Regions from separate parts of the Kitasatospora sp. NPDC057198 genome, predicted to be linked through region 3. Evidence: riboswitches for the same ligand, from Rfam matches in the RefSeq annotation. Region 3 holds a riboswitch; each other region holds the start of a gene.
What was found. Region 3 has a riboswitch for cyclic di-AMP ahead of ACFUEL_RS08070 (M23 family metallopeptidase). Riboswitches for the same ligand answer to the same signal wherever they lie in the genome.

Region 1 (7,408 bases), on a different contig from region 3:
CGGCCAGCGGGTCGAGGTGGCCGGGCAGGTCGGCGAGCTGGACGATCCGCTCGCCGTCCGGGCCCGCGACCGCGAACAGGTCGATCGGGCCGAGGTGCTTGACGGCGGTGGCGACCAGCGCGGCGATGTCCGCCGGGTGGTGGACGTCTCCGGAGACGCCGACCACCGGGCAGCCGGGGCGGTCGAGTTCGGCGGCCAGGTCCTCGGCGATGCCGGGGCGCAGGTCGGCGACGAGCAGGCCGGCGGCGCCGGCGGCGGAGAACCGGCGGGCCAGGTCGGCCCCCGAACCCCCGTCGAGCACCGCGATGACCACCACTGCACCGGCTACTCGCATGGCCTGCTCCCCTTTCAGAGCGCGCACCCGTGGCCGGCCCGCACGCCGCCCACGGTGGTTATCGGAGGATCGTAGGCTCGCCCCGACGCTCCGCAACAGGGATTACCCACCAGGTGACCAGACTCACGCGCCGGCGCTTCCCGATACGGTCAAGACATGCCAGACCAGCCCCACGCACCCCAGCCGCCACTGTTCACCTGGGAGTTCGCCGCCGACCCCTACCCGGCGTACGCCTGGCTGCGGGAGCACGCGCCGGTGCACCGCACCACCCTGCCGAGCGGGGTCGACGCCTGGCTGGTCACCCGCTACGCGGACGCCCGGCAGGCGCTCGCCGACGCCCGGCTGTCCAAGAACCCGGCGCACCACAGCGAGCAGGCCCACCGCAGCGGCCGGGTCGGCATCCCCGGCGAGCGGCAGGCCGACCTGATGACCCACCTGCTGAACATCGACCCGCCCGACCACACCCGGCTGCGCCGGCTGGTCTCCAAGGCGTTCACCCCGCGCCGGGTGGCCGAGTTCGAACCGCGGGTGCGGGAGATCACCGACCGGCTGATCGACTCCTTCGCCGGCCGCGGCGAGGCCGACCTGATCCACGAGTTCGCCTTCCCGCTCCCCATCTACGCGATCTGCGACCTGCTCGGCGTCCCGGCCGAGGACCAGGACGACCTGCGCGACTGGGCGGGCATGATGATCCGCCACGTCGGCGGTAAGAGGGGAGGGGTCGGCCGGGCCGTCAAGCAGATCCGCGGGTACCTGGCCGACCTGATCCACCGCAAGCGCGCCGACCCGGGCGACGACCTGATCTCCGGCCTGATCCGGGCCAGCGACCACGGCGAGCACCTCACCGAGAACGAGGCCGCGGCGATGGCCTTCATCTTGCTCTTCGCCGGGTTCGAGACCACCATCAACCTCATCGGCAACGGCATGTACGCGCTGCTGCGCACCCCGGACCAGCGCACCCTGCTCCAGGAGTCGCTGGGCCGCGGCGAGTCGGGCCTGCTGGAGACCGGCGTCGAGGAACTCCTGCGCTACGACGGCCCGGTGGAGCTGGCCACCTGGCGGTTCGCCACCGCGCCGCTGACCATCGGCGGGGCGGCGATCCCGGTCGGCGACCCGGTGCTGGTGGTGCTGGCCGCGGCGGACCGCGACCCGGCCCGGTTCTCCGCCGAGAACACCCTCGACCTGGCCCGCTCGGACAACCCGCACCTGGGTTTCGGTCACGGCATCCACTACTGCATCGGCGCCCCGCTGGCCCGGCTTGAGGGGCAGTGCGCGATCGGCAGCCTACTGACCAGGCTTCCGGACGTTCGGCTCGCGGCGGACCCGGCGGAACTGCGCTGGCGGGGCGGGCTGATCATGCGCGGTCTGCGCGACCTCCCGGTCTCCTTCACGCCCCGCTGACGCCGTTTCAGCCCCCGCGACACGCCGCCGCGCAGGGCCGACGACGCGCCGGGGCGGGGGCGCGCGTCGCACTCCGGTTCGGAACGAATCCGGACATACCTGGATCGTTCGTGTACGTGTATCGAAGATCCGTAATTTCGGCGTGATCATGGTGATATGAGCTTGTGATTGCTCGTCAGCTTTGCCTACTCTCCGACATGCCCGCAGCTGCGGGCCCCGATCGCGGCACGCCGAGTCCTGTCCGCCGCGCCCTCGGGCCACCTACCAGGTACCGGACAGGAGCGGGGGAACCAGTGTGAACGCCGTAGTCCCAACGGCTTGGGGTGAAGCCGCCGAGCAGCCGACGCGACCGCGTCCGGAGCGAACGGCGGCCGGGCCAACCTCCCGGTCCGAACCCGACAGCTCACCTCGCAGGCGTGCGGAGAGGATGTCCCGTGCTGTTCGCCAACACCCCTCGCCACCGCCGTAGTACCAAGGCCGAGAAGGTCATCGCCGCCGCCGGCGTGGCCTCGGTCGGCCTGGCCCTGCCACTGTTGGCCGCCACCGGAGCGGCAGCCGCACCCGTCGACACCTGGGACCGCGTGGCCCAGTGCGAGAGCGGCGGCAACTGGAGCATCAACACCGGAAACGGTTTCTACGGCGGCCTGCAGTTCACCTCCTCCACCTGGCGCGCCTTCGGCGGCGGCCAGTACGCGGCCCGCGCCGACCAGGCCAGCCGCGCCCAGCAGATCGCGGTGGCCGAGCGGGTGCTCGCCTCCCAGGGCCCCGGCGCCTGGCCGGTCTGCTCCAAGCGGGCCGGACTCGCCAAGGGCGGCGCGCCCGCCGACACCTCCGAGGACACCGCCTCGCGCTCCCAGGAGCGCCCGACCGCGCCCCAGCAGCCGAAGAGCCCGCCGTCGAAGAAGCCGGCCGGGCCCGCTGCCCCCGCCCAGCCCCAGGCCGCCCCGCAGGACGGCGCCCCGCAGACCGCGCCCGCCGGCGGCTACACCGTCCAGGACGGCGACACGCTCTCCGGCATCGCCGCCGCGCAGAACGTGTCCGGCGGCTGGGAGCGGATCTACCGGGCCAACCACGAGCTGATCGGCGCCGACCCCGACCTGATCCTGCCCGGCCAGGTGCTCTCCCTCTGACACCGGCCCCGCACCGGTCCCGGCATGTGGGACGCGCCGGCCCGGCGGCCTGACGAGGCCCCGCCGCAGCCCTGACGAGGGCCGCGTCCCCTGACCGTCCGTCCGCTCCCGGCGTGCGCCCAGCAGTTCGCGCCGCCGGGGGCGGCGGAGCGGCCGTCAAACAGGTGAACTACCGGTGAGTAGCCGGGCCACACCGTGAGACGGGACCCGGCCGGGCGTGGCCGCAGGGCGCTGTGCGGCTAGGCTCTGGTCGTAACGACCACACATCCGCTTCCGCTAGGAGATGCCTCGTGCCGTCCATTGATGTCGTCGTAGCCCGTGAGATCCTCGACTCCCGCGGCAACCCCACGGTCGAGGTCGAGGTCGGTCTCGACGACGGCAGCACCGGTCGCGCGGCCGTCCCGTCGGGCGCCTCCACCGGTGCCTTCGAGGCCCTGGAGCTCCGTGACGGCGACAAGAGCCGCTACTTCGGCAAGGGCGTCGAGAAGGCCGTCCTCGCCGTGATCGAGCAGATCGGCCCCGAGCTGGTCGGCTACGACGCCACCGAGCAGCGCCTCATCGACCAGGCCATGCTCGACCTGGACGCCACCCCGGACAAGTCCTCGCTCGGCGCCAACGCCATCCTGGGCGTCTCCCTCGCCGTGGCGCACGCCGCCTCCGAGGCCAGCGACCTGCCGCTGTTCCGCTACCTGGGCGGCCCGAACGCCCACGTGCTGCCCGTCCCGATGATGAACATCCTCAACGGCGGCTCGCACGCGGACTCCAACGTCGACATCCAGGAGTTCATGATCGCCCCGATCGGCGCGGAGTCCTTCTCCGAGGCCGTCCGCTGGGGCGTCGAGGTCTACCACACCCTCAAGGGCGTGCTGAAGGAGCGCGGGCTCTCCACCGGCCTGGGCGACGAGGGCGGCTTCGCCCCGAACCTGGACTCCAACCGCGAGGCCCTGGACCTCATCACCGAGGCCATCAAGAAGGCCGGCTACACCCCGGGCAAGGACGTCGCGCTCGCCCTGGACGTCGCCGCCTCCGAGTTCTACAAGGACGGCGCCTACCAGTTCGAGGGCAAGGCGCTCTCCTCCGCCGACCTGACCGCGTACTACGCCGAGCTGGTCGCCGACTACCCGCTGGTCTCCATCGAGGACCCGCTGGACGAGTCGGACTGGGACGGCTGGAAGACCATCACCGACGCGCTCGGCGACAAGGTCCAGCTGGTCGGCGACGACCTGTTCGTCACCAACCCGGAGCGCCTGCGCAAGGGCATCGAGACCGGCACCGCCAACGCCCTGCTGGTCAAGGTCAACCAGATCGGCTCGCTCACCGAGACCCTGGACGCCGTCGAGCTGGCCCAGCGCAACGGCTACCGCTGCATGATGTCGCACCGCTCCGGCGAGACCGAGGACGTCACCATCGCCGACCTCGCCGTCGCCACCAACTGCGGCCAGATCAAGACCGGCGCCCCGGCCCGCTCCGAGCGCGTCGCCAAGTACAACCAGCTGCTGCGCATCGAGGAGATCCTCGACGACGCCGCCGAGTACGCGGGCCGTTCCGCGTTCCCGCGGTTCCGCTCCGCGGACAAGTAAGCACAGCAAGGGCTGAATGTACTGAGCTCGATGTGACCGGTGCCCCGGCTCCCACCGCGTAGGGTGGGGCCGGGGCACCGGCATGCGCAGGAGGGGCGAGCAGATGGCCAAGTGGAGGATTCCCGGTTTGGCGGCGCGACCGCGCTTCACCAGCCGGGCCACCGTGCTGGTGCTCGTGCTGTGCTCGCTGGTGGCGATACTCGCCTACCCGGCCCGCCAGTACATCGCCCAGCGCGGCGAGATCGCCGACCAGCGGGCCAAGGCCGAGCACGCCCGCCGGCAGGTCGACGAACTGCGCCGGGAGAGGGCCCGCTGGCAGGACCCGGAGTACGTCAAGGCCCAGGCCCGTGAGCGGCTGCACTACGCGCTGCCCGGCGAGACCCCGTTCGTCTCGGTCGCCCCGCCGCCCCCGCCCGGTGCGAAGACCCCCTCGGCCGACGGCGCGACCGGCCGCCCGAAGGCGCTCAAGCCCTGGTACGCCACCCTCTGGGACTCGGTGGACGCCGCCGACGCCGCGGCGCCCGCGCCGCAACCGGTGCCCTGACGCCCCAACGACCCCCGCCCCCTCTGACGAACAGACTCCCGATGAGCAACCAGAACCCTCCCGCGTCCGACGCCCCCGAGGTCGCCGAGCGCGACGTCGCCGCCATCGCCGCCCAGCTCGGCCGGGTGCCGCGCGGGCTGCGCGGTGTCGCCCACCGCTGCCCCTGCGGCAACCCGGACGTGGTGGAGACCGCGCCCCGGCTGCCCGACGGCACACCGTTCCCGACGTTCTACTACCTGACCTGCCCCCGGGCCGCCTCGCTGATCGGCACCCTGGAGGCGGACGGCGTGATGAAGGAGCAGACCGCCCGGCTCGCCGAGGACCCGGAGCTCGCCGCCGCCTACCAGAAGGCGCACGAGGACTACATCGCCCGCCGGGACGCCGTCGAGGTGCTGGAGGGCTTCCCCAGCGCCGGCGGCATGCCCGACCGGGTCAAGTGCCTGCACGTGCTGGTCGGGCACTCGCTGGCCGCCGGGGAGGGCGTCAACCCGCTCGGCGACGAGGCGATCGGGATGCTGGAGCAGTGGTGGGCCAAGGGTCCGTGCGTCAGTGACGCCGAGGTCGAGGCGGCCGGCGAGCGGGTCGCCCGCAACCGGGCCAAGGCCAAGGACCACGACGCGGTGATCGCCGCCAAGGAGGCGCTGAGCGCCGAGCGGGCCGCCCGCAAGGCCGCCGCCGACGCCGAATCCGCCGAAGCCGACGCCGAAGCCGACGCCGCCGGGCAGGAGGACGGGCAGTGACCGCCACCCGGGTCGCCGCGATCGACTGCGGCACCAACTCGATCCGCCTGCTGATCGCCGACCTCGACCCGGCCACCGGGGACATCACCGACCTCGACCGGCGGATGCTGATCGTCCGGCTCGGCCAGGACGTGGACCGCACCGGGCGGCTGCACCCCGAGGCGCTGGCCCGCACCTTCGCGGCCTGCCGCGAGTACGCGGAGGTGATCGCCGCGCACGGGGTCGCCCCGGAGCGGATCCGGATGGTCGCCACCTCGGCCTCCCGGGACGCCGAGAACGCCGCCGAGTTCGCCGCCGGGGTCAAGGAGATCCTGGGCGTCACGCCGAGCGTGGTCAGCGGCGACGAGGAGGCCCGGCTGTCCTTCACCGGCGCCACCCGCGAACTGCTCGGCGGCCCGCACCGGCCGCCGTACCTGGTGTTCGACCTGGGCGGCGGCTCCACCGAGTTCGTGCTCGGCGAGCGGGACGTGCGGGCCGCGTACTCGATGGACATCGGCTGCGTGCGGATGACGGAGCGTCACTTCGCGGGGGGGCAGCCCACCGAGGCGCAGATCGAGGCCGCGCGGGCCGACATCCGGGCCGCGCTGGACACCGTCGCCGGGGCGGTGCCGCTGGACTCCGGCGCCACCCTGATCGGCCTGGCCGGGACGGTCACCACCGTCGCCGGGATCGCCCTGGAACTGCCCGGCTACGACTCCGAGCGGATCCACCACGCGGTGGTCGGCGTCGAGCGGGTGCGGGAGACCGCCCAGTGGCTGCTGCACTCCTCGCACGCCGAGCGGGCCGCCGTCCCGGTCATGCACCCCGGCCGGGTGGACGTGATCGCCGCCGGCGCGCTGGTGCTGCTGGAGGTCATGGAGCGCACCGGGGCCGCCGAACTGCTGGTCTCCGAGCACGACATCCTGGACGGGATCGCCTGGTCGATCGCCTGATCCACCGACTGCCGGGAGGCCCCCGGAGGGTGCGCGGGAGACCCCCGCGGGCCCCTCCGGGGGCCTCCCGGCGTGTCGCGGCGAGAACCTTCGTGAATTTCTTCACATGGCAATCCAGCCTTTCGACCCACTACGAGCCACCCCGGCGACCGAAATGTGGGACCGAAGGCACTGTCGGCGGGTCGCTCGTGGGATCGCAGGCAACCTGTGGTTCATCCCGGAGAAATCGAAACCCCGCTCGGGAACCCGGGCGGTACCGGGATCGTTGCTGCTCAGCGCGGCACCGCGGGCCGGAACGCTCACCGCGGACGGCCGGCGGGGGTGAGGAGGGCCGACCGGGCCGAAAGTGCGGGCGCGCAGTGTAGCACCCGGTGTCCAGGAGCTTGTGACGGGCCTCACGAACGGCCCATCAGGCGGGGGTGGATACTTTCGGATATGAGCACCACGGAGCGTCCTCGCATCCTCATTGTCGGCGGTGGTTACGTCGGCCTGTATGCCGCGATGCGCATCCTCAAGAAGATGCGCTACGGCGAAGCGACCGTCACGGTCGTCGACCCGCGGTCGTACATGACGTACCTGCCCTTCCTTCCCGAGGCGGCCGGCGGCAACGTCGCGCCTCGCAACCTCGTCGCGCCGCTGCGCAGCGCCCTCAAGAAGGCGGAGGTGCTCACCGGTCACGTGACCGAGGTGGACCACGCCCGCAAGGTCGCCACCATCCAGCCCGCGGCGGGCGACTCCTACGAACTG
Region 2 (7,408 bases), on a different contig from region 3:
GGCATCGCCTCCGACGCGCTCGGCGGCATCCCGGTGGGCGAGCTGCCCGCCTCGCTGCGCCCGTACGCCAAGTTCACCCCCGCCCGGCGGGCCAAGTACGCGGCGACCGCGCTGGCCGCCGCGCTGGAGTCGGACCCGGCGTTCCGGGTCCGGATAGCCGAGCGGCTGCGGCTGGGCCAGCCCGACCTGGTGCAGGCGCTGGAGGCGGGCACCGTCCCGGCCGCCGCCGACCCGATGGACGTGGCGGCCGCCGCCTACCTGGTGCGCCCGGCCGGCTGGACCGGGCTGGTGGAGGAGGCCGGCGAGGAGGCCGAGCGGGCCGACGCCGAGGGCGCCGCCGCCGAGGCGGCCCGGCTGGCCGAGAAGCTCCAGGGGGAGCTGGCGGAGGCCCGGGCGGCCGCCCGCGGTGAGCTGGAGCGGCACCGGGCCGAGGCCGAGGGGGTGCGCAAGGAGGCGGAGTCGCTGCGCAAGAAGGTCCGCTCGCTGGAGGCGGACACCCGCCGGGCGCAGGCCGAGAGCCGCCGCCTGGCCGGGGAGCTGGAGGCGGCCCGGTCCGCCGCGGCCGCCGAGCGCAGCGCCGCCGAGAGCGAGGCCCGCCGGCTGCGGCACCGGGTCGCCGAACTGGAGGCCGCGGTGGAGAGCGGGCGGCGCACCGCCCGCGAGGGCCGCAGCGTGGAGGACATGCGGCTGCGCCTGCTGCTGGACACCGTGCTGCATTCCGCCCAGGGCCTGCAGCGGGAGCTGGCGCTGCCGGTGACGGCGCTGCGCCCGGCCGACCTGGTGGAGGCGGTGGAGCCCGGTTCGGCCTCGCCGCACGACGTGGCCCGGCGCGGCCTGGCCGAGGACGACCCGGCGCTGCTGGACCAGCTGCTGGCGATCCCGCAGGTCCACCTGGTGGTGGACGGCTACAACGTGACCAAGACCGGCTATCCCCAACTGCCGCTGGAGCAGCAGCGGATGAGGCTGCTGGGCGGGCTGGCGATGCTGGCCCAGCGGACCCAGGCCGAGGTGACCTGCGTCTTCGACGGCCAGGACCTCGACGTGCCGGTGATCATGGCGCCGCCGCGCGGGGTGCGGGTGCGCTTCAGCCGCACCGGGGAGACCGCGGACGAGCTGATCCGCCGGCTGGTGCGGGCCGAGCCGCAGGGGCGGCCGGTGGTGGTGGTCTCCGCGGACCGGGAGGTCGCGGACGGGGTGCGCAAGGCGGGGGCCCGGCCGGTGGCCTCGGTGCTGCTGCTGAACCGGCTGGCCCGTAGCTGAGGAGGGCTCAGGGGACCGCGGGGCGTCCGGAGTGTGACGGTCCGGTGAAGGGGGGCGGGTGGGGCGGACCGGAAGCCCCCCGGGAGTGGACGCGGAGGCGTGGACTTCACTAGGGTCTGGCGTCAAACCTATATTCCGGACCTTCACTCTTTGGGGTGAGTCCAGCAGGAAGAAGGAGCACCCCCTTGGCCTCCCACCGCCGTCCCAAGCAGCCGAGCCGTGCGCGGATCTCCGTGTTCACCGCCGCCGCCGCGACCGCGGTCGCCCTGACGGCCCAGGCCAGCGCGCACGCCGCCCCGGCCCAGCCGAACAAGGACGAGGTCAAGGCGCAGGTCGACAAGCTGCTGGAGGAGCAGGAGCAGGCGGCCGAGAAGTACAACGGCGCCAAGGAGCGGGCCGACCAGCTGCGCAAGCAGGCCAGTGACCTGCAGGACCAGGTGGCCCGCGGCCAGGAGCAGTTGACCGAGCTGGCCTCCGGCCTGGCGGCGGTCGCCGGAGACCAGTACCGGCAGGGCGGCGTCGACCCGTCGATGCAGCTGATGCTCTCCTCCGACCCGGACCAGTACCTGACCAAGGCGGCCTCCTTCGACCAGGCCGCCAGCACCCAGGCCGAGACGCTCAAGTCCCTCAAGGACCAGCAGCGCCGCCTGGACCAGCAGAAGCAGGAGGCCGCGGCCGTCCTGCACGAGCTGGACAGCCAGACCCAGGCGCTCAACGACGCCAAGAACGACGTGAACAGCAAGCTCGCCGAGGCGCAGCGGCTGCTCGCCAAGCTGAGCGCCGCCGACCGGGCCGCGATCCTCCGGGGCAGCGGCTCCGCCGCCTCGCGCAGCGCCTCCCGGGTCGACCCGTCCACCCTGCCGCAGGCCAGCGGCTACGCGGCGACCGCCGTGGCGGCCGCGCTCGGCAAGCAGGGCTCGCCGTACGTGTGGGGCGCCACCGGTTCGAGCACCTTCGACTGCTCCGGCCTGATGGTCTGGGCGTACAAGCAGGCCGGCGTCTCGCTGCCGCGCACCTCGCAGTCGCAGGGCAGCTACGGCGTGAACGTGGGCACCGACTGGCACAACGCGCAGCCCGGCGACCTGGTCATCTACTACAACGACCGGCACCACGTCGGCATGTACATCGGCAACGGGCTGGTGGTGCACGCGCCGCGCACCGGTGACGTGGTGAAGACGATGAAGGTCGACACCCTGCCGATCTCCACCATCCGCCGGGTCTGACCGGACGGTCTGACGGACCGACGAATCGGACAAACGCCCCACCGGGCGACAACTGACGCATCGTGACACGCCCGGACGGCTCGAGATCCTCCTGTGATCTGCGACACGTCCGGGCGTGGTGTTTCTCGACCATATCGTGAGAATTATTACGCTCCGTGTAAGTGGTCGATCACAATCGGTCAGATTTGCCGGGGTATTTGATTCAGAATCAGATTTTTTTCTGACAAGGATTTGAACGGATCACGGATCGGTTACTAGGGTCTTGCCTCGACCACCGCAGAGTCGATCGCCCAAGGGGGGCGGCGGCGGAGGTCGCCGCCGAGTCCGTGACGCAGCGGGCAGACCGTCAACACCGGGTCTGCCGACGGGGATACCCCAACCGGGGTGCTGTCGAACGGAGCCGGGGAACCACGTTCCCCCGGGGTGAATCGGCGCCGGGACGACCGCCGCGCGCGGTCGGTGAGGCGTCGTAGGGCAATCTCTTCCGGCCCGAACCCGTCAGCTCACCCGGTAGGCGGTGTGAGGAAGAAGGAGTCCGCCTTCGTGGCGTCCCATCGCCGTCCCAAGCCCGTCGGCCGTGCCCGGGTCTCGATTCTCACTGCCACCGCCGCCGCTGCCGTGGCGCTCTCCGCCCAGGGCGGTGCGCACGCCGACCCCGCGCCGACCAAGGACCAGGTCAAGCAGCAGGTCGACCAGCTCAACGAAGAGGCCGAGGTCAAGACCGAGGCGCTGAACGCCTCCGTCGAGAAGCAGCAGGACCTGCAGAAGCAGGTCGGCCAGCTGCAGGACCAGCTCGCCCGGCAGCAGGAGCAGGTGACCACCGCCCAGGAGGGCCTGGCCGGCATCGCCGCCGAGCAGTACCGCACCGGCAACATGCCGCAGACCATGCAGCTGATGCTCTCCAGCAGCCCGGACTCCTTCCTCGGGCAGGCCGGCACGATGAACGTCGTCGGCGCCACCCAGGCCGACCTGCTCAAGACGTTCAAGTCCGAGCAGGCCAAGCTCGACGCGCAGCGCAAGGAGGCCGAGTCCAAGCTCGCCGAGCTGGACACCACCACCAAGGCCCTCAAGGCCGACAAGGAGGACGTCCAGGCGAAGCTGGCCAAGGCCCAGGAGCTCCTCAACACGCTGACCCAGCAGGAGCGCGAGCAGCTCGCCGCCGCCGAGGCGAAGGCCGCCGCGGACGCCAAGGCCAAGGCCGACTCCGCGCAGCGCGCCTCCCGCGACACCGTCCGGGTGGAGCTGAACGCCCCGGCGTCCTCCAGCTTCTCGGGCAACGCGGTCGGCGCGGCAGTCTCCAAGCTCGGCACCTGGTACTCCTACGGCGCGGCCGGCCCGAACAGCTTCGACTGCTCCGGCCTGATGCAGTGGGCCTACAAGCAGGCCGGCGTGTCGATCCCGCGCACCTCGCAGGCGCAGGCCGGGGCCGGGACCAGCCTGGGCACCGACATCGCCAACGCCCGGCCGGGCGACCTGGTCATCTACTACAACGACCAGCACCACGTGGGCATGTACGTCGGCAACGGGCAGATCATCCACGCCCCGCACACCGGCGCGCAGGTCCGCTACGAGTCGGCGACGGCCATGCCGATCAACCGGATCGTCCGGATCTGACGGACCGGCGCGGCCCCGGGCCCGGTACCCCGCAAGGGGTGCCGGGCCGCTTCCGTGCTGGTGTCCGATTCACGGTCAAATATTCGTGACTGTCGGGGTTTGGACTGGATCGATCCGACTCGCTAACCTCTGCCCCCGGGCCCCCGCGAGGACGGCCGTCCGACGGCGGACGGCGGCGGAGGCCGGCCGCAGAACGGAGCCGTCGCACGTGTCCGTGCACCGTCGCACCCCGCTGCCCGGCGTCCAGCGCCTCGCCCGCGCCCTGGCGCTGACCGCCGCCGCCACCGGCGCGCTCGGGCTGACCGTCGGCGGGGCCGCCGCCGCCCCGCTCAGCCCGGCCGACCCGGTGGGCCGCGGCGAGGTCAAGGCCCAGGTCGACCAGCTCTACGAGGAGGCCGAGCAGGCGTCCGAGCGGTACAACGCGGCCCAGGAGCGGCAGAGGCAGTTGCAGGCCGAGGCCGGCAGCCTGCAGGACCAGGTCGCCGCCGGGCAGGAGGAGCTCAACCGGATGCGCGGCGACCTGGCCGCCGTCGCCGCCGACCAGTACCGGACCCAGGGCGTGGACCCCACCGTCCGGCTGATGCTCGACCAGGACCCGTCCGGCTACCTGACCGGTGCCCGCTCGCTCGAACAGGCCACCTCCCGGCAGGCCGACAGCCTGCGCGAGCTCGCCGAGCGGCAGCGCCGGCTGGAGGCGCGGCGGCACGAGGCCGGCGCCAAGCTCGCCGAACTGGAGCAGGCCCGGCAGCAGCTCGCCGCCGCCAAGGACGACGTCCGGGAGCGGCTGGCCGGGGCCCAGCGGCTGCTGAACGGCCTCGCCCCCGCCGAGCGGGCCAGGATGGCGGCCGAGGACGCCCACGACGCCCGGCAGCGCGCCACCCGCGGCACCGGCCGGATCGACCTCGGCGACCAGCCGGCCTCCTCGGACCGCGCCGCCGCCGCGCTGGCCGCCGCGCTCTCCAAGATCGGCTCCCCGTACGTCTACGGATCCACCGGGCCGGGCACCTTCGACTGCTCCGGTCTGATGTACTGGTCGTGGCGGCAGGCCGGAGTGACCCTGCCGCGGACCTCGCAGGCACAGGCTTCGGCCGGCCGGCGGGTGAGCCTCGCCGAAGCCCGGCCCGGAGACCTGGTGATCTTCTACAACGACAGGCACCACGTCGGCATGTACGCCGGCGGGGGCGTCGTCGTGCACGCGCCGTACCCCGGCGCCCGGGTCCGCTACGAGAGCGTGAGCGCGATGCCGGTCAACACGGTGGTGCGGGTCTGAGCCTCGTCGACGAACCCCTGGTCACCGACCTGCCGCCGGCCCCCGGGCCGCCGCCGCGGGCCGGTGCCCCGCTGTCCCGGCGCGCCGCGCTGCTGCTGGCCGCCGCCGCGGCCACCCAGCTGTCGCTGCCCCGGGCGCTGCCCGCCCCGCCGCGCCCGTCGCCCGCCGTCCCGGACGGCGAACGGCCGCCGTCCGGGCTGCGGGAGGACGCGGCCCGGGTGCTGTCGCTGCGCGGCCGGGCCGTCGCCGAGCGGAACGCCGAGGCGCTGCTGGCGCTGTCCGCGCAGGGCTCCGAGGAGGCCGACCGGGACCTGCTGACCCGCACCGCCGGGCTGCGCTTCACCGAGTACGGGCTGCGGCTGACCTCGTTCGCCGAGCCGCCGGCCGGGGCGGGCCGGTTCACCGTCGGCGCCGAGCTGGCCTACCGGCTGACCGGGGTGGACGACTACCCGGCGCTGCTGGAGCGGCAGGTGGAGCTGGTGCGGGAGGCCGGCGGCTGGCGGGTCGCCCGGGAGACGCCGACCGGCGCGGCCGCGCCCTGGGACCTGGGCACCGTCCGGGCGGTGGAGGGTGCCCGCAGCCTGGTGCTCGGCATCGGCGCGGGCGCCGAACCGACCGCGCTGGCCGCGCTCGCCGACCGCGCGGTGCCCGCGGTGGAGGCGGTCTGGGGCCCGTCCGCGGCCCGGCTGCTGCTCGAACTGCCGCTCACCGAACAGGATTTCGCCCGCCGGATGGACGTGTCCGCGGACGCTTACCAGGGCATAGCCGCGGTCACCCTGGCGGTCGGCGGCGCCCCCGAACACACCCCCGCCGACCGGATCGTGGTCAACCCGGACGCCTACCGGCAGCTCAGCGAACTCGGCCGCCGGGTGGTGGTCACCCACGAGGCCACCCACGTCGCCACCCGGGCCGACACCAAGTCCTGGACGCCGCTGTGGCTGTCCGAGGGCGTCGCCGACTACACCGGCTACCTGGGCTCCGGGCGCACCGCCCGGCAGATCGCCCCCGAGCTGGCCAAGGACGTCCAGAACGGCAGGGCACCCGCCGGGCTGCCCGACGACGCGGCGTTCACGGCCGGCGCGGCCGGCATCGCCCAGGCGTACGAGCAGGCGTGGCTGGCCTGCGACCTGATCGCCCGCCGGTACGGGCAGGACCGGCTGGTCGCGCTCTACCGGACCGTCGGGGCCTTCGGCGCGGGCGGCCTGGAGCGCGCGCTGAAGGCCCGACTCGGGCTCGGCCTGGCGGAGTTCACCAAGACGTGGGCGGCCGAGGTGGCCCGGCTCGGGGAGTGACCCCGGGATCAGGCGGCGGTGAGCGCCCGCTGGAGGCCCGCCGCGTCCAGGAAGGCGGTGTGGGTGCCCGCGACGGTGCAGGTGTACGCCCCGGCCACCGCGCCGGCCCGCATGCACTCCTCCACCGGGCGGCCCGCCAGCCGGTGGTGCAGGAAGCCGGAGACGAAGGCGTCGCCCGCGCCGTTGCTGTCCACCACCGGCGCGCCCGGGTCGACGGCCGGGAAGTGCCGGGGCGCGTCGTCGCCGCGGGTCAGCAGGAAGGCGCCGTCCGCGCCCGCGGTGGCCACCACCAGCTCGGCCCGGCCCCGGGCCAGCACCGCGCGCATCACCGCCTCCGGGCGGTTCGCCAGGCCCGCCGCGGAGAGGAAGACCACGTCCGAGCGCAGGGCGTAGTGCAGGTGGTGCTCGTCGGCGCCGTCCCAGGCGTGCAGGTCGGTGGAGCTGCTGCGGCCCAGGCGCTCGATGTCCGGGTACATGTCCCGGTTGACGCCCGTGATCGACAGGTGGACGTGCGCCGAGCGCTCCACCAGCGGCAGCCAGAACTCGCGCGGCAGCCGGGCGTCCGCCGGGTGCCGGCCGTCGTAGAAGGAGAACCGCAGGCCGTCCCGGTCGACCAGGTTGACGCTGCGCGGGGTGCCGGCCGGGGCGGGCAGGTGGCTGAAGTCCAGGCCGCGGCGGGCGTACTCGGCGAGGATCAGGGCGCCCTGCGGGTCGTCGCCCAGGAAGTCGGCGAACTTGGTGCGCAGGCC
Region 3 (7,408 bases):
CGGGGGCGAGCAGCGAGTACTGGAGCGCGTCGTGCCAGGCGCCGTCCCGGTGGGAGTCGGCCCGGATCCGGCCCTCGTACCGGAAGCCCGCCCGGGTCAGCACCCGGATCGAGGCGGTCTGCCCGGGGTCGCAGCGGGCGGCCAGCCGGTGCAGGCCGAGGCGGTCGAAGCCGAGCACGCACAGCAGTGCGGTGACCTCGGCACCGTACCCCGCGCCCCAGCTGTCGCGGCGCAGGACGCAGCCGAGTTCGGCGGCGTGCCCGCCCTCGCGGGTGAGCGCGGCCTGGCCGATCGGCTCCCCCGCCGGGTCGTCGACGGCCAGCCGGTAGTGCGTGCGGGGCTCCTCCTGGGCCGCCTCCAGGTACAGCTCGACCTGGTCGGCGCAGTCCTCGAAGTCCCGGACGCCGAACGGCAGGTGGCGGACGGTCTCCGGGTCGCCGTGCACGGCGTGCAGCGCGGCCACCTCCTCCGGGGTGTGCCGGTACTCCCGCAGGGTGAGCCTGGGTCCGGTCAGCCGGAGGGTCTCCATGGCCGCCGACCCTACCGGGCGGCCGTCCGGGACCGGCTACCGTACCGGGGTGGACGACGAAGACCTGCACCTGCTGCCCCGTACCCGCGCCGCCGACCTGCTGGACTGGGCGGTCGCGGAGGGGTTCGACCCGGTGCCCGAACCGGTGGTGCGGACGGTGCTGACGCTGCTGGAGCTGGGCGGGGCCCGGCTGCACGACGGCGTGCCCGAGCTGTCCTCCCCGGTGCTGGAGCACCTGCTGTACGAGCAGCTGCACCTGTACGTGCAGCCGGACGTCGACCCGGCCGGGTACCCGGCGGCGGTGCGGCTGCTGATCGAGTGGCAGCGGGCGGCCCGGCGGCTGAACGCCAAGCGGGCGGAGAAGCTCCGGGCGGAGGCGGACTGGCAGGGCGAGGTGCTGCTCTCCCTGCTGCGCCGCTCCGACCTGGTGACCTGGCCCCGGCTGTACGCGCTGCTGCTGCGGGCGGACGGGGTGCCGACCGGCGACCCGGACGCGGTGCGGGAGTGGCTGGAGGCGTTCCGGGAGCTGCCGGCGGAGGAGCGGTTCGCCGCCTTCGACCGGGTGCCCGGCCTGGACGGGGACGGCAACTGGGACCAGCCGGGCCGCCCGCTGCTGATCGGGGTCTCCACCGACGGCGCGCGGCGGCTGCTGGAGCAGGGCCTGATGCGGCGCAGCTACCGCAACCTGGCCGAGCGGTCCGCCCGCGGGCTGCCGATGCCCGTCGAGCTCTCCGGCGCCTTCGAGGAGTTCGAGGAGGCGGTGGCGCAGGCCGCGATCGACCTGTGCGGGGAGTGGACCGTCCCGGGGCTGCCGCGGCTGCTCCTGGAGGAGTTCCCCGACCTGGCCCCCGAGGAGTACTGAGGGTCCCGGGGGGCGGGGTCGTCCGTTCGGACGACCCACCGGTCATCCTGACGGGCCGTCAGTCGTGGCCGCACGGAGGATCCCCGCGGCGGCGCACCGGGGCAGGCTTACAGCATGACCCGCTCGCCGCTCCCCGCCCGCGCCACCGGCACCGCCCGTGCCGCCCGTGCCGCCCGTGCCGCCCGTGCCGACCGCACCACCTGGGCCGGCCGTGCTGCCCATGCCGCCGCGGCCTGGGCCGCCCTGTTCGCGCTGGTCCACCTGTACTGGCTGCTGGGCGGCCGGGTCGGGCTGCCCGACGGCCTGTCCGTCCTGGACAACACCCCGCTGCTGGTCGTCGACGTCGCCGCGGTCCCGCTCTGCGCGGTGGCGACCGCGATGGCCCTGGCCCTGGCCCGTCCCCCGGGCGCCCGAATACCGGAGCGCCGCCTGCTGCTCGCCGCCCGGGCCACCGCCCTGCTGCTGGTGGTGCACGCCGCCCCGTCGGTGCCGGACTGGGCGGCCCTGGCCCTCGGCCGGAGGTCGGCCGCGGAGCTGGACGCGATGGCCCGCTTCGCGACCTTCCTGTACGAGCCGTTCTTCCTCGCGGGCGGCCTGCTGTTCGCCCTGGCCGCGTTCGGCCGCGGCATGCCGCGGCGGCAGCGGTCGGTGTGAGGCCGGGCGGCGTCGCGCACGGGGTACGGCATCAGATGGCACCGCGTCAGGCGCTGCGGCGTCAGGCAGTGCTGCCTCAGGTCGCGACGGGGGCGCTCCAGCCGGCCAGCAGGCGCAGGGCGTCGGCGGTGGGCGAGCCGGGCTCCACGGAGTAGACGCACAGGGTCTGGTCCGGATCGCCCGGGGCCTGGAAGGACTCGTAGGAGAAGTGCAGCTCGCCGACCAGGGGGTGGACGTAGTGCTTGGCGCCGTGGGTGCGGCGGAGCACCCGGTGGTCGTTCCACCAGGTGGTGAACTCCGGGCAGCGCAGGGTAAGTTCGCCGATCAGCTCGGCGAGCCGGCGGTCCTCGGGGTGCCGGCCGGCCTCCAGCCGGAGCATGGCCACGGTCTCGGCGGCGATCGTCTCCCAGTCGCCGACCCGCTCGCGGGCCTGCGGGTCCAGCAGGTAGTAGCGGGCCATGTTGCGGCGGGTGGCCGGGAGCGCCTCGAAGTCGGTGAGGACCTCCCGGGCAAGGCGGTTGGCGGCCAGCACGTCGGTGCGCCGGCCGAGGACGAACGCCGGGACGTGCGCCAGGGTCTCCAGCATCAGGTGCAGTCCGGGCCTGACCCGCTGCGGCCGCTCCGGGGCGCGCCGGACCGTGTGCGGGGCGGGGAGCAGCAGGTCGGCGAGGTGTTCGCGCTCCGAGGGGTCGAGCCGCAGGGCCCGGGCCAGCGCCTGGACCACCTCGGTGGACGGGTTCCCGGCCCGGCCCTGTTCCAGGCGCGTGTAGTACTCGGTGCTGACGCCCGCCAGCCGGGCCACCTCGTCGCGGCGCAGGCCGGGCACCCGCCGCACCCGGCCGTCGGCGGGCAGGCCCGTCGTCCCGGGGTCGAGCGCGGCGCGCCGGGTGCGGAGGAAGTCGGCGATTTCCCTGCTGCGGTCCATGCACCAAGTGTGCAGGCCCGGCCGGTGCGCCGGCGGGGCGAGGGTGGCCCTGCCGGTACCAGTCGGCGCAGGGTCCGCTCGGGGCCGCCCGGGGGGCCGCCGGGCTGGTCTGCTGGAGCTGTGCCCGGGGCTCTCCCGGTGCCACGACTCCCGTGTCCCACAAGGAAGGCACACCCATGCCCACGCACGCCTCGTCCACGCACACCACGTCCGCCGCCCTGCCCCTCGCCGGTCCCCTCACCGGCCCCGCCGCCCTGCCCCTCGCCGGCCGCACCGCCGTGATCACCGGCGCCTCCAGCGGCATCGGCGAGGCCACCGCCGAGGAGCTCGCCGGGCTCGGCGCCCGCGTCGTCGTGCTGGCCCGCCGCGCCGAGCGGCTGTCCGCGCTGGCCGACCGGATCGAGCGGGCCGGCGGCACCGCCCTGGCGATCGCCGCGGACGTCACCGACCCGGTCTCGGTGCGGGCCGCCGCCGACCGGGTCGCCGCCGAACTGGGCGGCGCGGACCTGCTGTTCAACAACGCGGGGGTGATGCTCCCGGCGCCGGTCGAGGAGTTGGCCGTCGACCAGTGGCAGCGGCAGATCGACCTCAACGTCTCCGGCCTGATGAACGTCGTCGGCGCGTTCACCCCGCAGCTGGTCGCGGCCGCGGCCGAGCGCGGCGTCGCCGACCTGGTCAACACCTCGTCGATCGCGGCGCGGAACATCTTCCCGACCTTCGCCGTCTACTCCGCGACCAAGGCGTACGTCACCCACCTGTCGGTCCACCTGCGGGCCGAGCTCGGCCCGAAGCGCGTCCGCGTCTCGGCGATCGAGCCCGGCATCGTCGGCACCGAGCTCCAGTCGCACGTGACGGACCGGGGCGCGCTCGACTGGCTGGAGGGCTCCAAGGAGGCGATGGAGTGGCTCACCCCCGGCGACATCGCCAGGACGGTCGGCTTCCTGGCCGCGCTGCCGCCGCGGGTCAACCTCCAGCAGGTCACCGTGATGCCGACCGGCCAGGCGAGCTGAGGACGGGTACGGGGCCGGGCGTCCGCGGGACCGGGGCGGTCGCGAGACCCGGGGCGGCCGCGGCCGCCGGTCGCGGCCGCCGGTCGCGGCCGCCGGCTACAGCTGAAGGCTACGGCTGGAGGCCGAGGTGGCGGAGCCAGGGCAGCGGGTCGACCGGGGAGCCGTCGGCGAGGCGGACCTCCAGGTGGAGGTGCGGGGTGGTGGCGCTGCCGGTGGCGCCGACGGCGCCGAGGAGGGCGCCGGGGCCGGCCTCGCCGGGGGCGGCGGTGATCCGGGAGAGGTGGCAGTACCAGAGCTCGGTGCCGTCGGGGAGGGTCTGGATGACCCGGTAGCCGTACGTCCCGGACCAGCCCGCGGCGGTGACGGTGCCCGAGGTGACGGCGGTGACGGGGGTGCCGGTGCGGGCGGTGAAGTCCAGCCCGTTGTGCAGGTGCGCCCAGTGCAGGCCGGCCTGGGAGAACCCGTCGCCCAGCCGGTAGCCGGTCAGCGGGAGGGCGGGCGCGGAGCGGTCGACGGTGGCCGCCGCGGCCGTGCCGGTCACTGCGGTCGTACCGGTCACTGCGGCCGTGCCGGTCACCTCGGCCGCATCGGTCGTCGCGGCCGCCTCGGCCTGCCGGTCGGCGCGCTTGGCCTCGGCCTCCTGCGCGGCGGCGAGCCGGGCGGACTCCTCGGCGCCGGTGCGCTGCCCGTCGGCCTGCTGCAGGATGCGGGCGGCGAGGGCGAGTCCGGGGTCGGCGGCGAGCAGGCCGTCGGAGGCTTCGTCGGCGGCGGTGACGGGGGCCGGGGCGGGCGCGGGGGCGGCCTGGGCGGGAGCGGCGGCGAGACCGGTGGCGCCGAGCGCGGCGGTCATCGCGGTGACGCCCAGCAGGGGCGCGCCGGTGCGGGCCTGGCGGGGGAGCCGGTGCCGGACGGGCTCGGCCTCGACCGGGTGGTCGAGCAGCTGGGTGCCGGTGCTCTCGGTGTAGGTCGACGCCACGGGGGCGCGCTCCTTCCTTCCCTGCCGCCGACCGGGTTAGCTGACGGGTTCGGAGGTGGAAGGTCTCCTACGGTCGGGCCCAGGGCCGTCCCGATTCACCCCGGTGGAACGTGGTTCCCCGGCTCCAGGCCCTGCTGCGGGGCAGGACCGGATGGATTAGGCGTGGCGCACGGTGCCGCATGGTTACGGCGTTGCCGACCGCGCTGCGTTATCAAACGTTAATCCTATGGACCCCATGATTCCAAGCGCCTTCCCAGGTGCAGTGAAACTTTCCTGACGCCCTATGGGCGATTTGTGATGGTTCGTCGATCCGCCCGGATTCGGACATGACGGACCGTGACGGAGCGGTTGAGTATCCGTACTCACGACCCGCCCGCGACCCGGCGGGACCCTGGGCCCATGACTGCTCCCGTGCCCCGCCGCACCACGTCCGCCTACTACCTGCAGGCCGTCGCGTCCTTCGCGTTCGCGTCCGTCGCCCTGGCCCTGGGGATCGCCTACCTCCCGGTCAGCGCGTGGATGCGCGCCTTCCTCGCCGTCGGCCTGCTCTACGAGATCACCTCCGCGTTCACGCTGGCCAAGGTGATCCGGGACCGCCAGGAGGAGGGCGCGATCACCAGCCGGGTCGACCAGGCCCGGCTGGAGAAGCTGCTCTCCGAGCACGACCCGTTCCGGGCGGACGGGATCTGAGGCGCGCCGCCGACGGGCGGCCGACCGGCCGGGGTTGACGGCTAAGGCTATTAGCCTTAGCTTTGTGGCTATCGGAAGCAGCCGGGCACGGAGCCCGGAGCGCCGGACGACGCCCGCCCAGGAGGCCCGCGATGAACAGCACCCTCGGCACCGCCACCCAGTACCTCGACGTCACCGGCGGCCGGATCGCCTACGACGACGCCGCCGGCCCCGGCACCCCGGTCGTCCTGCTGCCGGGCATGCTCGACAAGCGCGCCGTCTACCGCTTCCTCGCCCCGCTGCTGAGCGCCGCCGGGCACCGGGTGGTCACCATGGACCTGCGCGGCATGGGCGAGTCCTCGACCGGCTTCACCGACCACAGCCCGGCGGCGATCGCGGACGACCTGGTGGCCCTGCTGGAGCACCTGGACCTGCGCGGCGCCGTCCTGGTCGGCAGCTCGTACACCGGCGCCACCGTGGTGCGGGCCGCCGCGCTCGCCCCCGAGCGGACCGGCGGGGTGGTGCTGGTCGACGCGTTCATCGAGAACCTCCCGCTGAACGGCTTCCAGAAGGCGCTGTTCGGCCTGGTCGGCCCGCTGGTGCGCGCCTTCCCCGGCCTGTGGGGCGCGGCGCAGAAGTTCTACTACCCGGCCGACGCCCGACCCGCCGACTTCGAGGAGTACCGGGCCGGCCTGTCCGCGATGCTCCGCGAGCCGGCCCGCAAGGCGGCGCTGCGCGGCTACCTGGAGGGCGACTCGGCGCCGGTCGGCTGGTGCGCGGCGGTGGACGTGCCCGCGCTGGTGCTGATGGGCGAGAAGGACCCGGACTTCCCGCAGCCGGAGCTGGTCGCCGACCGGCAGGCCGCCGCGCTGCGCGGCCGCAAGGTGATGATCGCCGGCGCCGGCCACTACCCGATGGCCGGCCGCCCGCAGGCCGTCGCCGACGCCCTGCTGCCCTTCCTGGCCGAGCTCGCCGGCCCGGCCGGCCGGAACGGGACCGACCGCTGATGCCCCGCGCCGGACTCTCCACCGCCGCCGTGGTGGACCACGCCCTGGAGCTGATCGACGAGCGCGGGGCCGACGCGCTGACCCTGGCCGCCGTCGCCGCCAGGGCCGGGGTCGCCACCCCGTCGCTGTACAAGCACGTGGCCGGCGGCCTGCCCGAGCTGCGCCGCCTGGTCGCCGTCCGCACCATCGGGGAGCTGGCCGACCACCTGGCCGCCGCCGTCCTGGGCCGCTCCCGGGAGGGGGCCGTCCGGGCCCTGCTGGCCGCCTACGCCGGGTACGCCCTGGCGCACCCCCGGCGGTACGCGGCGCTGCCGCAGGTGCCGGAGCCGGATCCGGGCCCGGAGCTGGACGCGGTGGCCGAGCGGCTGGTGGGGGTGCTGTTCGCGGTGCTGCGCGGCTACGGGCTGGAGGGCTCGGAGGCGGTGCACGCGGCGCGGACGCTGCGGGCGGCGGCCCACGGGTACGCCTCGTTGACCACGGCGGGGGCGTTCCAGCTCGCCGAGGGTACGGACGTCACGCTGGAGCGGCTGACCGGGGTGCTGGTCGAGGGGCTGGCCAACTGGCCGGGCGGCGAGGGCCCGTGACCTCCCGGGGGCCTGCCGCGTTCTACCCGGTATGAAGAAGCGCAGCATGCTCGCCTTTGCCTCGCTCGCCGTCGGCGTGGTCGCCTCGCTCACCGCCCCCAGCGCGCACGCCGCGCCGGAGCACCAGGGCGGGCTCGCCCCGCTCAAGGACGCGGTCTCCGCCCCGGACCTGCCGCTGGACGAGGACTTCGC
Region 4 (7,408 bases), on a different contig from region 3:
GTGGCAGCTCCACAACCTCCCCCATGGCTACTCCCGGGGCACCGCCCTGAAGGTCAGCTGCTCCCCGGCGGTGACTGTTTCGAGCTCGGCGCGCACGACGCGGCGGGGAACGTGGGCATGTTCCTGCTCGGTCTGTGGCTGGTCTCCTGGGCCCCTGTCTGGGGGCGGCCATGCTGATCGTCCGCCGCGGCAAGCGCCTCGGCCGACCGGCCCGGACGGGGCTCGGCCCGTCCGGCCGCGTGGGCCTGGCCTGGTTGTCCGGGCTGCCCGTACTGGCCCTGCTCGCCGGCCTGGTCTCCCTCTTCCTCTGACCACCCGCCACCGCCCGGCCGGCCCTCCTCATCTCGCCCCCGCTCCCCTTCTTACCGCCGCTCCGCCGCTTCTTCCGCCCGCGGCCGGACCGCTCGCCCGCGGCAACCCGGCGGACGAGGGCTCAGCCTTCCCGCCCGGCCTTCGGGTGCGTCTCGTACATCCGCAGCGCCACCGTGGCACCGGCCGCGGCGGTGACGGCGGCGACGGCCCAGATCGCGGCGGTCAGGCCGTAGGCGTCGGCGAGGACGCCCGCAACCAGTGCCCCGATCGCGAATCCCCCGTCCCTCCAGAGCCGGTAGACGCCGACGGCCCGGGCCCGCCAGGCGGGGTGGGCGACGTCCCCGATGACGGCGAGCAGGGTCGGGTAGACCAGGGCGGTGCCCGCGCCGAGGAGGGCCTGGGCCGCCGCCCACACCGGGAAGGCGGTGCCGACCGCGACCAGGCCGAGGGCGGCGGCCTGGAGCAGCATTCCGGCGGTGATCAGGTGCTTGCGGCCGATGTGGTCCGACCACCAGCCGGTGAGCATCTGCCCCGCGCCCCAGACCGCCGGGTAGAGCGCGGCGAGGATGCCGATCCGGCCGAGGTCCAGCCCGTGCGCGGCGTACAGCAGCGGGAAGATCCCCCAGGCGAGGGCGTCGTTCAGGTTGTTGACCATGCCCGCCCAGCTGGCGGCGGACAGCGCCCGGTCGCCGAGGCTGACGGCGCGGGCTATTCGGGCGGTGCCCGGGGCCGCCGGTTCTCCGACGGCGGCCGGAGGCGCGGCGACCGGACGGGCGACGACCGGACGCGTGGCGGCCTCGGCGCGGGCGTGCTCGCGGGTCTCCCGGACGGCGGCCGCGGCCAGGCCGAGGCCGAGCGCGACGTAGGCCGCGCCGATCAGGAAGGGGGCGGGGCGCAGGCCCCAGTGTGCGGCGATCGCGCCGGTGGCGGTCGCGGTGACGGCCACCGCGAGGTACCCGGAGGCTTCGTTGAGGCCCATGGCCAAACCGCGGCGGGCCGGGCCGGCCAGGTCGATCTTCATGATCACGGTGGTGGACCAGGTGAGCCCCTGGTTGACGCCGAGCAGCACGTTGGCCGCGACGATCCAGCCCCAGGTGGGGCCCCAGGCCAGCATGGCGGGGACCGGCAGGGCGACCAGCCACCCCGCGACCAGGACCGGCTTGCGGCCGTAGCGGTCGGAGAGCGTCCCGGCGAAGAAGTTGGTGACCGCCTTGGTCGCGCCGAAAGCCAGGATGTACGTCAGTGCACCGGTGTGGGCGGACAGGTGGAACACCCGGTCCGCGAGCAGCGGGAGCACTGTGCGCTCCTGCCCGAGCGTGCCGCCGACCAGGGCGTTGACGGCAACCAGCAGGCCGAACTGGGCGAGGTTGGCGCGCAGGCCGAGCCTGATCGGGCGCTCCTCCGGCCCGGCGGGAGGAGTGGGAGGCGCGAGGGTACCGAGGGTCATGGGCGGTGCTCTCCTGGCTGGTGCGTGCGTGCGGCGGCACGTGGGTAGGGCGGGGGTCGGCCCGTCAGCGGACCATCATATTCCAATACTTTATGGATTATTGGACCCATGGGTGGGATCATGCCCCCACCACTTCCTCCGGAGCGGCCTTCCGGGGCCCGGGAGCCGTGTCGAGCCCGTCCGGCAGGCTCGCGGGCAGACGGCGGACGGCGGGGAGGGCGAGCAGGGCGAGCGCGGCCGGGACGGCGAGGGCGGTCATCCCGAAGAGTGCGGGCCGCACACCGAGGCTGTCGGAGAGCGGGCCGGCCAGCACCAGTCCGAGCGGCATCAGGGCCACGGAGATCAGGTGGTCGTAGGAGCTGACCCGGGAGAGCACCCGCTCCGGGATGTGCACCTGGAGCGAGGTCTCCCAGAGCACGAAGAACAGGGACACCCCGACCCCCGTCACCGCCTCCAGTGCGGCGATCGCCCAGACCGGCGAGCCGGACCCGATGACCAGCGCCTGGCAGGAGGCGACCGCCAACGCCACCGCCGCGACCGCCATCGGGCGGGCCGGTTTCAGGCGGTAGGCGCAGACGTCCCCCACGATCGCGCCGAGGCCGAAGGCGATGACCACCACGGCCCACGCGCCGGCCCCGCCCCATTCGCGCTCCGCCAGCACCGGCCCGAGCACGAACACCGAGGGCAGCACCACTACGTGGTAGACCGCGATCGCGAGCATCCCCGACCACACCCACGTCCGGCTGCGCACCTGTTGCCAGCCGACCCGCAGTTCGGCGAGGAAGCCGAGCCGCCCGTCCTGCCCCGGGTCGGCGGCACCCGCCCCGGCGCCCGCCCCGTCCGGCACCCCGCCCATCACCGTCCCGTCCGGCACCCCGCCCGTCACCGCGCCGACCGGCCCCAGCCGGGCCAGCACGGCGGCGCTGACCGCGAAACTCGCGGCGTCCACCGCCAGCGCCCCGCCCGGCCCGGCCGCCGCGACCAGCACCCCGGCCAGCACGGGCCCGACCACCAGGCTGGCCGACTGCACGAATCCGCGCAGCGCGTTCGCCTCGCGCAGCCGGTCGGCGGGGACGAGCAGGGGCAGCAACCCGCTGGAGGCGGGGAGGAAGAAGGCGTCCGCGACGCCGAACAGCGCCATCAGCAGCGCCAGCACACCGACCCGGGCAGTACCGGTGAGCAGCAGCACGGCGGCGGCCGCCTGGACGGCGCAGCGCACCAGGTCGGAAGCCAGCATGATCCGCTGTCGCGGCATCCGGTCCGCCCAGACTCCCCCGGCCAGCGTGAACACCAGCAGCGGAAGCAGCCCGGCGGCCGTCACCAGGCCGACGTCGGCGGCCGAGCCGCCGACGGACAGCACCGCGAAGGGCAGCGCCACGAACGACACCCGGTCCCCCAGGACCGACAACGACTGGCCGACGAACAGCCGGGCGAACTGGCGCTCGGTACGGAGCACTTCAGGGACCGGAACGCGCATGGGACCTCCTCGACGAACCCGGCGCACCCGGCACACCCGACGGACCCGAGGGGCCGGAGGGGCCGGAGCAGCGCACCCGCCGCACGAGGACGGCGAGCACGGCGATCGTAGGAAGCCCACGAACCCCCTGTCGCGCCATTTATCCGCAACGCCGTCAATGCCCTGATTCCGGCTAACTTCCTCCCCCCGCAAGGAAGTTGGCAACTCCCAACCCCTCCCGTGGCCGAACCGGGGCGCCGGCCTTCCCCGTTCGCCCTCCTCCCAATCCCACCGATCGGCCACACTTCTCCAGCCGGTCCGCCGACCTCCCGTACCCGACGGACGCCCGCCTCCCACCCGGGGCACCGTCAACAGGTCGTCCACACACCACGCGGGAACCGACGTGACGAAGGCGTGATCCCGGCGCGACGCGCTTGTGATTGCCACGTTCGAGTGAATAGGCTCCTCCCAGCCCGCACCACCGGGCCCCGCACGCGAGAACGCCGAACCCTGTCCATCGCGCCGTCGGGTCGACCACCACAACCCTTGGACAGGGGCGGGGGAACCACGATTGTTGCCGTTCCCCACGGCTAGGGGTGAAGCCGTCCGCACCGGGTGAACCGGGGCGCGGCGGCCGGGCCTCCCTCCCGGTCCGAACCCGACAGCTCACCTCGCAGGCGTGCGGAGAGGATCTCGCATGCTCTTCACGGGTCCGGGACGTCACCGCCGACAGGGTCCGGCGGAGAAGGCGGCCGAGCGCGCGATCGCGGCGGCCGGTGTGGCCGGCGTCGGCATCGCCCTGCCGCTGCTCGCCGTGTCCGGCGCGCACGCCGCGCCCAGCGCGGTCTGGGACCGGGTCGCCGAGTGCGAAAGCGGAGGGAACTGGAGTTCCGACGCGGGCAACGGCCTCTACGGCGGCCTGCAGATCAACGCCCAGCGCTGGACCGACTACGGCGGCACCCAGTTCGCCCCGCTGCCGAACGGGGCCACCCGCAGCCAGCAGATCGCCGTCGCCGAGCGGATCCTGGCCACCGAGGGCCCCTCGCCCTGGTCCTCGTGCGTGGACGAGTCGGGCCTGAGCACCGCCACCGCGCCGGGCGTCGTCGACGACAACGACTCGGCCGACGAGACCGGTTCGCTGCGCGGCGCCCGCGGCATCGCGGCGGTCAACGCCGCCCCGGACGGCAGCACCGTCCCGAGCGGGAACGCCGCCCCGGTGTTCTCCGGCCTGCCGGGCTACGACCCGGTCTCGCACGTGTACTGGTACGAGAAGAACGGCGCCTGGTTCTGGACCAGCCACCAGAGCCTGTACGAGCGCTACATGCAGCTGAGCCGTCCCCAGCCGCAACCGAGCACCTCCGCCCCGACCGCGCCCACCACGGACCCCACGGGCGCCCCGGCCACGCCGAGCACCCCGTCGGCCTCCCCGGCCACCCCGCTGCTGCCCACCGACCCGACCGCCACGCCCAGCCCGACCGCGCCCACCGACGGCACCAACGGCAACGGGAACGGGAACGGCGACCCGAACGGCACCGGCAACAACGGGAACGGAAACGGGAACAACGGGAATGGGAACGGGAACGGCCTGTTCCCCACCCTCCCGGCCACCCCGTCGCCCAGCCCGTCCGGCAGTACCGACTCCTCCGGCGCCACCGGCACCGCCGCCCCCGACGCCTCACCCACCAGCGGCACGGCGACCCCGGCCCCGGCCGCCACGCCGGACGTCCCGGCCACCCCGGCGGCTCAAGCCGCAGCCCCGTCCGCGCTGCCCTACACCGTCTCCCCCGGTGACAGCCTGGCCGGCATCGCCCGCGAGCACGCGCTGGACGGCGGCTGGTCCGAGCTCTACAAGTCGAACCAGCAGGTGGTCGGCGAGAACCCGGACCTGATCCGCCCGGGCCAGGTGCTCGAGCTGGGCTGATCCGCCCCCGGCTGAGCCGCCGTCACTTCGGGACGGCGGCCAGCCCGGTGCAGCCGCGCAGGCCGTCGCGGCGCTGCTGGGCGGCCTTCGCGGCGTTCCCGCCCTGCGGGACGGGTACGCCCCGGCCGTCGATGTGGGCGGGGGTGAAGGTCTCGCCGGTGACGCGGCCGTCGGCGGTGACGGTGAGCGTGGTGACGCCTGTCTCGTCGGAGGCGGTGTAGTTCGAGGTGCCGTACCAGAGGAAGTTGCCGAAGCCGTACGCCACGTAGGTCTTCCCGAGCATGCCCGCGCCGAGCATGGTGTGGGCGTGGGTGCCGACCACGGCGGTCGCTCCGGCGTCGGCGAGCTTCTTGGCGAGGCCGCTCTGCGCGCGGGTCGGGCAGGCCACGCCCTCGTCGCCCCAGTGCAGGTAGACCAGGACCACCGGCGCCTGCGCCTTCGCCGCGGTGACGGCGCGCAGCAGCGCGGTCTCGTCGAGGGCGGAGGCGATGCCCGGCTTGTGGGCGCCGGCCCGCCACTTCTGGTTGGTGATCTCGTTGACCTGACTGGCCGCCAGCACGGCGACCTTCACGCCGCGCACGGTGGTGACGTACGGGGCGTACGCCTCCTGCGCGTCCTTGCCGATGCCGACCACGGGTATCGGGGAGGCGGCCTTGGCGGCGAGGGTGTCGGCGAGGCCGTCGGGGCCGAAGTCGACGGCGTGGTTGTTGGCCTGGGAGACCACGTCGACGCCGGCGTCCTTGAGCGCGTCGAGCGCCTTGGGGGTGGTGCGGAAGGTGTAGGTCTTGGGTTCGGCCTTGCCCCGGCTGGTGATCGCGGTCTCCAGGTTGAGCACCGCCAGGTCGGCGGCGGAGAGCGTCGCGGAGATCGGGCCGAGTGCGGTGTCGGCCCTGCCCGCTCCGAGCCGGGAGGCGGTGCGCCCCTCGAAGTGGACGTCCCCGGCGAACGCCACCGTGATGCTGCCGCCGGGGCTCGCCGGGGCGCTCCCCTCCGACGCCCCGGGGGCCGGTCCGGTGGACGCGGCGGCCGTCGGCGCGGGCGTCGCGGACGCCGAGGCCGCCGTGCCGGTGGCGGTAGCGGTGCCGGCGCCGGCCCGGTCCGTGGAGGGCTCCGACCCGCCGCACCCGGCGACGGTGCTGAGCAGTAGGACGACGGCGGCGGCTGTGCCGACCGTGGTGCGGTGCATGAACGGACCCCCCGGCAGTTCGGTGACGACGCACTTTATCTGCGCCGGTCGAACACCGGAAGTCCACACGGACACCGAATGATCACGATCCCGGTCCCGTCCCGTCCGGGGCCGTCCCGGGCCGGGCCCGCAACGTCCTGAAGGCCCGTCCGCTCAGGCCACCACCCCGGCGGCGCGCAGCAGCCAGCGGTTGGTCCGGCCGACCAGTCCGGCCCGGTCGAGCACCGAGACGACCTTCTGGGCCATCTCGATCTTGGTGGCCCGCCAGCGCGGGTTGGCGCGGGCGGCCGCCCTGCCGACCTTGGGGTCGATGCCGACGGCGGCGTAGAGCCGGGGGTGGATCAGCGCGGTGGTGGCGTAGTAGACGATCAGTCCGATGAACAGCTGCTCGTACCGGCGGCGGACCGGGCCGAGGCGCTTGCGGACGAGTTCCTCGCGGGCGTAGCTGATGTGCCGGGCCTCCTCGATGACGTGGATCCGGGAGACCTGGCGGGTGAGCGGCTGGAGGGTGTCGTCGTTCATCACCTCGCGCTGGAAGGCGTCCAGGATCTCCTCGACGTACATGGTGCCGCCGAAGGTCTGGCTGTGGGTGGAGATCGCCTTGAACAGCCGGCCGAGGTTGTGGGCGACGAATCCGGCGCCGTACGCGGGAACGCCCATCTTGGCGATCATGCGGGCGAACATGATCGAGTGCCGGCACTCGTCGGCGATCTCGGTCAGCGCGTACTGGACGTGGTTGCTGGTCGGGTCCCGGTCGAAGGCGTGCCGCAGCAGCATCTGCATGAGGATCTCCTCGAACCAGATGCCGACGCTGGCGATGGAGGCGACCTCGTGCTTGGAGAGTTCGATCCGCTGCTCCTCGGTCATCCGCTCCCAGAGGTCGGTGCCGTAGAGGGAGAGGTGCCGGGGCGGACAGTAGTAGGCGCCGGGGACGGGGTCGGCGTCCCAGTCGACGTCCGTGAGGGGGTTGAACGAGAGCTTCGCGGAGGAGGCGAGCAGGCGTTCGGCGGTGCGCTCCCGGTCGGGGGCGGTGCGGGCGGGCTGGGGCGGCATGCCGGCTCCTTCGCGGTGGGGGCGGAGAGGGTG

Region 1: it holds a riboswitch for cyclic di-AMP, as region 3 does, so the genes downstream of both, ACFUEL_RS11470 (transglycosylase family protein) here and ACFUEL_RS08070 (M23 family metallopeptidase) in region 3, are expected to answer to the same signal.
Region 2: it holds a riboswitch for cyclic di-AMP, as region 3 does, so the genes downstream of both, ACFUEL_RS18955 (NlpC/P60 family protein) here and ACFUEL_RS08070 (M23 family metallopeptidase) in region 3, are expected to answer to the same signal.
Region 4: it holds a riboswitch for cyclic di-AMP, as region 3 does, so the genes downstream of both, ACFUEL_RS20205 (transglycosylase family protein) here and ACFUEL_RS08070 (M23 family metallopeptidase) in region 3, are expected to answer to the same signal.

What each region holds. Positions count from the first base shown of each region.
Region 1 covers NZ_JBHUWH010000069.1:3,343-10,750, reverse strand. The annotation lists gene ACFUEL_RS11480 (SDR family NAD(P)-dependent oxidoreductase) at 1-334, opposite strand, end outside; gene ACFUEL_RS11475 (cytochrome P450) at 491-1,735, shown strand; cyclic di-AMP (ydaO/yuaA leader) riboswitch at 1,988-2,166, shown strand; gene ACFUEL_RS11470 (transglycosylase family protein) at 2,170-2,865, shown strand; gene eno (phosphopyruvate hydratase) at 3,156-4,445, shown strand; gene ACFUEL_RS11460 (septum formation initiator family protein) at 4,573-4,989, shown strand; gene ACFUEL_RS11455 (DUF501 domain-containing protein) at 5,031-5,729, shown strand; gene ACFUEL_RS11450 (exopolyphosphatase) at 5,726-6,661, shown strand; gene ACFUEL_RS11445 (NAD(P)/FAD-dependent oxidoreductase) at 7,097-7,408, shown strand, end outside.
Region 2 covers NZ_JBHUWH010000154.1:150-7,557, forward strand. The annotation lists gene ACFUEL_RS18945 (NYN domain-containing protein) at 1-1,260, shown strand, start outside; gene ACFUEL_RS18950 (NlpC/P60 family protein) at 1,446-2,483, shown strand; cyclic di-AMP (ydaO/yuaA leader) riboswitch at 2,862-3,016, shown strand; gene ACFUEL_RS18955 (NlpC/P60 family protein) at 3,027-4,097, shown strand; gene ACFUEL_RS18960 (NlpC/P60 family protein) at 4,306-5,367, shown strand; gene ACFUEL_RS18965 (hypothetical protein) at 5,586-6,659, shown strand; gene ACFUEL_RS18970 (carbohydrate kinase family protein) at 6,668-7,408, opposite strand, start outside.
Region 3 covers NZ_JBHUWH010000044.1:20,327-27,734, reverse strand. The annotation lists gene ACFUEL_RS08095 (GNAT family N-acetyltransferase) at 1-529, opposite strand, end outside; gene ACFUEL_RS08090 (hypothetical protein) at 579-1,391, shown strand; gene ACFUEL_RS08085 (DUF3995 domain-containing protein) at 1,506-2,045, shown strand; gene ACFUEL_RS08080 (helix-turn-helix domain-containing protein) at 2,122-2,970, opposite strand; gene ACFUEL_RS08075 (SDR family oxidoreductase) at 3,147-3,980, shown strand; gene ACFUEL_RS08070 (M23 family metallopeptidase) at 4,090-4,956, opposite strand; cyclic di-AMP (ydaO/yuaA leader) riboswitch at 4,967-5,129, opposite strand; gene ACFUEL_RS08065 (YiaA/YiaB family inner membrane protein) at 5,356-5,646, shown strand; gene ACFUEL_RS08060 (alpha/beta fold hydrolase) at 5,778-6,632, shown strand; gene ACFUEL_RS08055 (TetR-like C-terminal domain-containing protein) at 6,632-7,216, shown strand; gene ACFUEL_RS08050 (hypothetical protein) at 7,248-7,408, shown strand, end outside.
Region 4 covers NZ_JBHUWH010000174.1:1,396-8,803, forward strand. The annotation lists gene ACFUEL_RS20190 (hypothetical protein) at 171-311, shown strand; gene ACFUEL_RS20195 (MFS transporter) at 434-1,759, opposite strand; gene ACFUEL_RS20200 (MFS transporter) at 1,878-3,236, opposite strand; cyclic di-AMP (ydaO/yuaA leader) riboswitch at 3,741-3,909, shown strand; gene ACFUEL_RS20205 (transglycosylase family protein) at 3,913-5,136, shown strand; gene ACFUEL_RS20210 (CapA family protein) at 5,159-6,322, opposite strand; gene ACFUEL_RS20215 (diiron oxygenase) at 6,476-7,375, opposite strand.